Regions from separate parts of the Heyndrickxia sp. FSL W8-0496 genome, predicted to be linked through region 1. Evidence: a T-box and tRNA genes for the amino acid it is inferred to sense, from the RefSeq annotation. Region 1 holds a T-box; the other holds one or more tRNA genes.
The links. The T-box of region 1 lies ahead of trpS (tryptophan--tRNA ligase). A T-box ahead of a tRNA ligase gene usually reads a tRNA of that ligase, here a tRNA-Trp.
Positions count from the first base shown of each region.

Region 1 (4,193 bases):
ATAAATAAATTGGATATTTATGCTAAAATTGAGTGGGGTTGTAATGAAATGTTCTTAAAGACGCAAAGCAAGGGGGAGAAGTAGTATGTTTATCGTTAGAACAGCTATTTTGTGGATGATTATATCAATTATCATTAATGCGTATTTAATGACATTACCCATACCTATTTTTCGAAAAAGAGATTATCCAACTAACTATCTAATTAAACGAAATAATAGAATAGATATACAAAACAATAGGGAGTGTGCAGCATTTTCAACGGCATATGTGTTGCGCCATTTTGGAATGGAGGCCGATGGTGATGAGTTATATACTAATTTCCCTAGTAAAATGAAGTCGGGCAATGTATATCCGAAGGGAATTCGTACAGTGTTAAGAGAAAAGGGGTTTAAAACAATCTATTATAAAGGAAATATTAATTCATTAAAGTACGAAGTTAGTAAAGGAATTCCTGTAATTGTTTTTATTAAAGTACATAAAGATCGTAATAATTTGCATTTTGTTCCTGTCGTAGGATATGACACGGAGTATATTTACCTTTCGGAATCATTAAGTCAACTGGTGAATTGTAATGATGATAGAAGAGCTATAATCGAAAAGTTCCCATTAATGAATTTGGGAAATTATGGGATGTGAAAAATGTTAATATGCTTTTTTATAGCAATACATATATTACCGTAGACGTCATACAGAGCTAATATTAATGAAAAAGTTTTATCTGGATACAAGGTGAAAAAATATCGAAAATTATTGGAATCTTATTAGTTTTTAATAATCTCAAACCGATAAGATTACATTATTGAACAAACGATGCAGTTTAGTTTATAATGAATTACTTAAAAAATACAAAATGTTACAATTTAAGGAATATATTTCAATTTGATCAATTTTGTTTAGGAGTGATAACGTGGCTAGAATATCAAAAGCATATTTTTGCCTAATCGCAGGTGTTCTTGCAGGAATTATAGTTGTGAGTATGCTTCGTAACGGAGAAATAAATTGGGCAGTAACTGGTACTATATTTAGCCTTTCTGTATTAGTGTTCTTTGCTATATTGCTTACTCGTTTGGAAATCCAAAAGAAGATACATTGAATAAACGATGGCGTTAGTAAAATAAGAAATAGCCCCTCTGAATTGAGAATGGCATTTTTTTAATCCGACTAAAGGGATTGAATAGTTGAATAAGAAATTGATTTGACTATTGAATCATATGTTTATATAATTTATACATTAAAATCATAACTACAATGTCCTATGATGAGGAGTAGTAATTAAATATAGCTTCAATACAGAGAGTTAGGGGAGTTGAGAACCTAGCAAGAAGAAATTTAATGAATGGACCTCGAAGGAACAAGGTGAAATCTATAAAGAGAGTATCTAAGTGGTGGGCTGCACCTTATAGCAGATAGAGTATGTTAGTACTTGATGATGAGTGGTGTAATTTTGTTTATTAATTAATTACACAATTTAGGTGGCAACACGGAAATGATCTCCGTCCTATTAATTTAGGGCGGAGTTTTTTATTTTTTTAAAATTAATATTAAGGAGAGAGAACATTGAAAAAAGAAATTTTGTTAACAGGAGATCGACCTACAGGTAAACTTCATATTGGGCATTATATAGGTTCCTTGAAAAATCGAGTTAAATTACAAGACCAATACAATAGTTTTATAATGATTGCAGATCAACAAGCATTAACTGATAATGCAAGAAACCCCGAAAAAATTAGAAACAGCCTTACTGAAGTAGCGTTAGATTACTTATCAGTAGGTATCAATCCCTCTAAAGTAAATATCTTTATTCAGTCACAAATTCCAGAACTTAATGAATTAGCAATGCATTACCTTAATATTGTTACAGTTTCTAGACTTAAAAGGAATCCTACTGTGAAAAATGAAATTAAGGAAAAGAATTTTGAAGAAAGTTTGCCTACTGGATTCCTTATCTACCCAGTTAGCCAAGCAGCAGATATTACAGCTTTTAAAGCAACCGTAGTTCCAGCTGGGGAGGATCAAATACCTATGATTGAACAAGCTAGAGAAATTGTTAGAAGCTTTAATTCTATTTACAAAAAAGAAGTACTACTCGAACCGAATGTATTACTTCCGGAAAAAGGTTTAGGGAGATTACCTGGGATTGATGGTAAAGCAAAAATGAGTAAATCATTAGGTAATGCAATATACCTTTCGGACTCCCCAGACATTATTAAAAATAAGGTTATGTCAATGTATACGGATCCACATCATATAAGGGTTGAAGATCCAGGAAATGTGGAAAATAATACTGTTTTTTCATACTTAGATGCATTTTGTTTAGATAAAGTACATTTAGAAGAAATGAAAGAACATTATAGAAGGGGAGGTTTAGGAGACGTAAAAGTGAAAAGATATTTGAATGACATACTTCAAGCAGAATTAGAACCAATTAGAAATAAAAGAAACTATTATGAACAACATTTAGATTTTGTATTTGAAGTATTGAAGAGAGGAAGTCAAAATGCACGTTCAGTAGCAGCAGAAACACTTTTAGAAGTAAGAGAAGCGATTGGAATTAATTATTTTTAAATAATGGATTATTTTTTATTGGTAGGGGAATTTGTAAATATAAAATCATAAAACTCCCGTAATTTCTTATTTCGAGGAATGACTTCATCGCTTGTTTTGCCCTTACGACAGTCACGTATCCGCACACCGAACAGCCATATATAAGGCGTGACGGAGAAAAGAAATCGTGAATTAAATATGAATTAGTATCTATCTAAAATTAAGCTGCTCGTTTGGGAGCTTTTTTTCAACTAATGCTGCAAGGATAGTTAATGCTGTTAAAGCTATGTGACAATAATATTGTTAATTTATTCCATTTCGATTAGAATGTAATTGTATTATCATTCTAAAGGAGGATGTAAATGAACCGTATAGCCCACTTTGAAATGCAGGTATCAAATACAGAAAAGACAATTGAATTTTACAAAAATATTTTTGGTTGGAAGATAGAGCCGTTTGGGGATTACGGATACAATTTTATAACTACGGATGAAGAAGGCGTTGAAGTAACAGGTGGAATCTTACCCTCTCCCGATGGTCAAGCTCGTATAATTAATACAATTGAAGTAAATAATCTAGAAGAATCATTGGAAAAAGTCCAAGAAAATGGCGGAGAAACGATATACCCCAAAATGGCACTTCCAGGACGTGGATTTGTTGCATATTGTCAGGGCCCCGAAGGACTTTTGTTTGGCATATTCCAACCAGATAAAAACGCTCAATAATTAAGTTTAGGAAGAAAATTTTAGCGAAAAGGAGCTGTGCTGCAATGAACGAGGAAGTCTCCTCTTTTATCGATAGTCTTAATCAGCCCTGGAAGGTAGAAGTTTGTAATCAACTTCGCCACCTAGTCCATAAAACGATACCAGAAGTCGAAGAGCGGATTCAATACAAAAAGCCACATTTCCTGAAGAACGGGCAATACGCGGCTGTAATTTCTCCTTCCAAGGATGCCATTGCGTTTATGATTATGAATGCCTCTGATCTGGATGTCCCTAAGGGTTTTGAGGGTCCTACTGAACGAAAATGGCTCAAAATTCGTGAAGGTGATTCGCCAGATTACGATTTGCTTTCCCAGTTGCTAGATCAGGCATCCAGTTCATTCTAACTCCATATGAATAAACAAAAGCAAGGATACCAATTGTGTAAAGTATGCTTGCTTTTAATTAATTATTATTATTATTATTATTAAGCCAACGTCCGTTGTTTATATCCTAAAAAGTTTTTTTTATGACTTATATTTACATTCTCTTTTGTAATTTAATTAAATTTCAATTAGACAAGTGACTTATAAACCTTTCTATGTTTAAAATAATCGAGCGTACATTTTAAACAGGAAATTAATGCAAAGATACCTACTCCCATAAGGGAAGATCTATTATAAAGAGTGTAAAGTATTATCATTACCATAAATATCATTATAGAAATTATTATGTACATTAAGTAAGTAGACATTTTTCGTTTTTCCCGTTCTATATACGATTCAATGTCCGAAAATATATCTTGATTAGCACTTGGAAGTTCTGTATAAAAAATATGTTTTGAATACCATTTACTTTTAGCTAGTGAAGTCCATCCAGCATCTTCAAAAATGCTATTATATTCTTGGAACCCGTCTTTTTTATTAAATACACGATAATCAATTTTA
Region 1 is NZ_JBBOXX010000001.1:4,175,213-4,179,405, reverse strand. Features, by position in the region: gene NST63_RS21180 (C39 family peptidase) at 86-637, shown strand; gene NST63_RS21175 (hypothetical protein) at 909-1,094, shown strand; T-box leader at 1,248-1,505, shown strand; gene trpS (tryptophan--tRNA ligase) at 1,559-2,566, shown strand; gene NST63_RS21165 (VOC family protein) at 2,908-3,270, shown strand; gene NST63_RS21160 (DUF1801 domain-containing protein) at 3,315-3,653, shown strand; gene NST63_RS21155 (DUF2812 domain-containing protein) at 3,821-4,193, opposite strand, start outside.

Region 2 (4,193 bases), 420 kb from region 1:
AAACAAAACAGGCGAAAAGAACGATAAAAGCTGAAACATATGGATAATTAACATTCATATCAAATAGGAAACCAGCCACTATCGGACCCATGATATTCCCCAGACTTGTGTAAGCGGAGTTTAATCCAGCTACATATCCTTGTTGATCCTGAGCCATTTTCGACATCTGTGTTCCAATGGCAGGTCGTAAAATATCAATTGATAAGAACACAATGAAGGTGACTACAACAATCAACCAATACTTATGCACAAATAGAGTTAATAATACAAATAGACTTGCAATAATTAAACAAGATGAAATAACTTTCCTCTCTCCAAAGCGATTTAGCATCCATCCGAATATAGTCATTTGTACTACTGCACCTGAGATAGACCCGAATGTTATAATAAACGCAATATCTTTCGGTGAAAACCCAAACTTTTGATCAACAAACAATCCAAACACAGTTTCGTAGTTGGCTAAACCGAACGACATAACAAACACGATGATTAAACTTAAAAAATATGGCTCCTTATAGGAGTGAAGCAATTGACTGATTAAACTTTGTTTATTTGTTTGAATAGGCTGTGCTAATTCAGATTCTTTTTTAGTATTTGATTCTGGTAATACGAGTAAAGTAATAATCGCCGCAACCACACCTGCAACTGCTGCAGCAAAGAATGGTACACGAATTCCAAATTCAGCTATATAGCCACCAATTCCTGGTCCAATAATAAATCCAGTAGTTATAGCAGCATTAATAAAGCCCATACCTTTCGCTCTCTCTTTAGTTGATGTTACATCCGCAGCGTATGCCATAACAGACGGCATAATTAATGCGGCACCGATTCCTCCTAGCATTCTAGAAGCGAATAGAAGAAATGATGAATTAGCTACTCCAAATATCCATTCAGAAACAGCAAAAATGATCATTCCAGCAATAATAATCTTTTTTCTCCCAATTGAATCTGATAGTTTCCCACCAAATGGAGAGAATAGTAGCTGGGTGAGAGAAAATGCTGCAACAAGTAATCCTACGATGCTCCCATTAATATGTAGCTCGATCATATAAGTTGGCATTATAGGTATAACCAGACCAATTCCCGTAAAAATTAAAAATATATTTAGCATAAGAAGCAATATAGCTCCCCTATTTCTGAACAATAATGACATAAATAACCTCCTCATGAACTAAGAAATACTGAACGTTCATTCTATATTAAATTACAGGATTACCCTTTACCTGGTCTATGCTGCATCCTTCCAGGTGTAATCCCTCACTTATTTTATCTATTAGAGCTTGTTGATATTCCAAATAAAAATACATTAAATGCTAATTTGTATAAAGTTAATGCCTCCTCAACTGTTGACTTTCTTGACATCTGGCTTAGACCAATTAATAAGCTTTCTAGAATAATAGCTAGACTTTCTACGTCTTCTTTTTTAAATTCACCACTATCTATGCCTTGCTGAATTAATTTTTGATTAAATTTCAAATGTCCCGTTACCATCTCTGCAATTCGTTCTTCAATCTCACCAGTCTTTTCTTCATTATTAAAAAATTCATCAGCTGCTTTTGTAAGTGGGTGATTCAAATCATCAAGAACCATTTGTTCTGCCATCCCAAAAAGTTTTTCCTTCGTTGTTTTATATAATGATTCTTTTTCTACCCATTTTTGTTCCCACTCTTTATCCCATTCATCTAATAAATATAAAAATAACCCTTCTTTACTTTTAAAGTGGTAATATATATTCCCTTTACTACTCCCGGTAGCTTCAACAATATCTTCAATTGAAGTTGCTTTATATCCTTTATTAGCAAAAAGATTCCTTGCAGCATCTGCTACACGCTTTTTGGTTTGTTCACTTTGGATTTTCTTTTTATTCAACTATTTCAACTCCAATGCCAATATTAACATTAATACTGAACGTTCATTCTGTATAATAACAAAAATAAATAACCTTTTCAAGCTAGGCTATTTTGACCACGTACTATACAATATACAAAAAAAGAGCTAATGCGCTCTTGAAATCATAAATAAAAATGGCTCCGCAGGTAGGATTCGAACCTACGACCGATCGGTTAACAGCCGATAGCTCTACCACTGAGCTACTGCGGAAAATATAAATATAAAAAATGGTGGGCCTAAATGGACTCGAACCATCGACCTCACGCTTATCAGGCGTGCGCTCTAACCAGCTGAGCTATAGGCCCTTTATGTATTTTGGAGCGGGTGATGAGAATCGAACTCACGACAACAGCTTGGAAGGCTGTAGTTTTACCACTAAACTACACCCGCAATATTCATTCATTAAGTATGGGGCGGATGATGGGAATCGAACTCACGACAACAGCTTGGAAGGCTGTAGTTTTACCACTAAACTACACCCGCAATATTCATTCATTAAGTATGGGGCGGATGATGGGAATCGAACCCACGAATGTCGGAACCACAATCCGATGCGTTAACCACTTCGCCACATCCGCCATGGCAGGGGCAGTAGGAATCGAACCCACACTGAAGGTTTTGGAGACCTTAGTTCTACCTTTAAACTATGCCCCTATTTTATATATGGTGGAGGGGGACGGATTCGAACCGCCGAACCCTGAGGGAGCGGATTTACAGTCCGCCGCGTTTAGCCACTTCGCTACCCCTCCATATTAATTTTTGCATAAATTAATGGCGGTCCGGACGGGACTCGAACCCGCGACCTCCTGCGTGACAGGCAGGCATTCTAACCAACTGAACTACCGGACCAAAATTCTTTCAAGAATACTTGAAATGATTGCGGAGGCAGGATTTGAACCTGCGACCTTCGGGTTATGAGCCCGACGAGCTACCAGACTGCTCCACCCCGCGACGATATTATAAAAAATTTTTTAATCCAATCTTTTCATCAACTGTCCCGATTTCAGTATGCTTACTCTAGTAGCAGCTTAATCGGTACAACTCGCGGTTGTTCGATGAAGTAACGCTCGTTGCTCCACCCCGCGACGATATTATAAAAAAACTTTTATAGGAAGTTATGGCGGAGGAAGAGGGATTCGAACCCCCGCGCGGTGTAACCCGCCTGTCGGTTTTCAAGACCGATCCCTTCAGCCAGACTTGGGTATTCCTCCAATTATATATGGTGGACCTTGTAGGACTCGAACCTACGACCGGACGGTTATGAGCCGTCTGCTCTAACCAGCTGAGCTAAAGGTCCTCTATGGTAGCGGCGGAGGGGATCGAACCCACGACCTCACGGGTATGAACCGTACGCTCTAGCCAGCTGAGCTACGCCGCCATAGTTTATTTTATATATTGGTGGAGCCTAGCGGGATCGAACCGCTGACCTCCTGCGTGCAAAGCAGGCGCTCTCCCAGCTGAGCTAAGGCCCCAATTATATAATGGTCGGGAAGACAGGATTCGAACCTGCGACCCCATGGTCCCAAACCATGTGCTCTACCAAGCTGAGCTACTTCCCGTTCATGGCGCGCCCGAGAGGAGTCGAACCCCTAACCTTTTGATCCGTAGTCAAACGCTCTATCCAATTGAGCTACGGGCGCATATATTATATCGTAAGATATTTTACGGAAGGATCTTTTGCTTTGCAAAAATCCTTAGTGCCGAGGACCGGAATCGAACCGGTACGGTAGTCACCTACCGCAGGATTTTAAGTCCTGTGCGTCTGCCAGTTCCGCCACCCCGGCAAGGTATGTTTGGAGCGGAAGACGGGATTCGAACCCGCGACCCCCACCTTGGCAAGGTGGTGTTCTACCACTGAACTACTTCCGCAAATTATATCAAAGCAAACTTTGATGAGCCATGAAGGACTCGAACCTTCGACCCTCTGATTAAAAGTCAGATGCTCTACCAACTGAGCTAATGGCTCATAGTAAAATAATTGATCGTGTAGTCTATAATTTTGAATACAAAGGCTCGTACATTTATATTGTAAATTATTTATTCCGACTTTTCAAACGTCAAAAAAATTCAACTATTTTATTATACAAAAAATATTGAACCACTATCAAAATAATTAATGGTGGAGGATGACGGGATCGAACCGCCGACCCCCTGCTTGTAAGGCAGGTGCTCTCCCAGCTGAGCTAATCCTCCAATATAAAAATTTATTAAATGGTGACCCGTACGGGATTCGAACCCGTGTTACCGCCGTGAAAGGGCGGTGTCTTAACCGCTTGACCAACGGGCCACATTAGCAGAATTTG
Region 2 is NZ_JBBOXX010000001.1:4,596,632-4,600,824, forward strand. Features, by position in the region: gene NST63_RS23270 (MFS transporter) at 1-1,153, opposite strand, end outside; gene NST63_RS23275 (TetR/AcrR family transcriptional regulator) at 1,267-1,869, opposite strand; tRNA gene NST63_RS23280 (tRNA-Asn) at 2,026-2,100, opposite strand; tRNA gene NST63_RS23285 (tRNA-Ile) at 2,119-2,195, opposite strand; tRNA gene NST63_RS23290 (tRNA-Gly) at 2,207-2,280, opposite strand; tRNA gene NST63_RS23295 (tRNA-Gly) at 2,300-2,373, opposite strand; tRNA gene NST63_RS23300 (tRNA-His) at 2,393-2,468, opposite strand; tRNA gene NST63_RS23305 (tRNA-Trp) at 2,471-2,544, opposite strand; tRNA gene NST63_RS23310 (tRNA-Tyr) at 2,555-2,639, opposite strand; tRNA gene NST63_RS23315 (tRNA-Asp) at 2,663-2,739, opposite strand; tRNA gene NST63_RS23320 (tRNA-Met) at 2,768-2,841, opposite strand; tRNA gene NST63_RS23325 (tRNA-Ser) at 3,009-3,101, opposite strand; tRNA gene NST63_RS23330 (tRNA-Ile) at 3,111-3,187, opposite strand; tRNA gene NST63_RS23335 (tRNA-Met) at 3,192-3,268, opposite strand; tRNA gene NST63_RS23340 (tRNA-Ala) at 3,287-3,362, opposite strand; tRNA gene NST63_RS23345 (tRNA-Pro) at 3,373-3,449, opposite strand; tRNA gene NST63_RS23350 (tRNA-Arg) at 3,454-3,530, opposite strand; tRNA gene NST63_RS23355 (tRNA-Leu) at 3,589-3,674, opposite strand; tRNA gene NST63_RS23360 (tRNA-Gly) at 3,685-3,759, opposite strand; tRNA gene NST63_RS23365 (tRNA-Lys) at 3,784-3,856, opposite strand; tRNA gene NST63_RS23370 (tRNA-Val) at 4,008-4,083, opposite strand; tRNA gene NST63_RS23375 (tRNA-Glu) at 4,103-4,177, opposite strand.
Region 2: it encodes a tRNA-Trp, which carries the amino acid that the T-box ahead of trpS (tryptophan--tRNA ligase) is inferred to sense. The anticodon was not compared.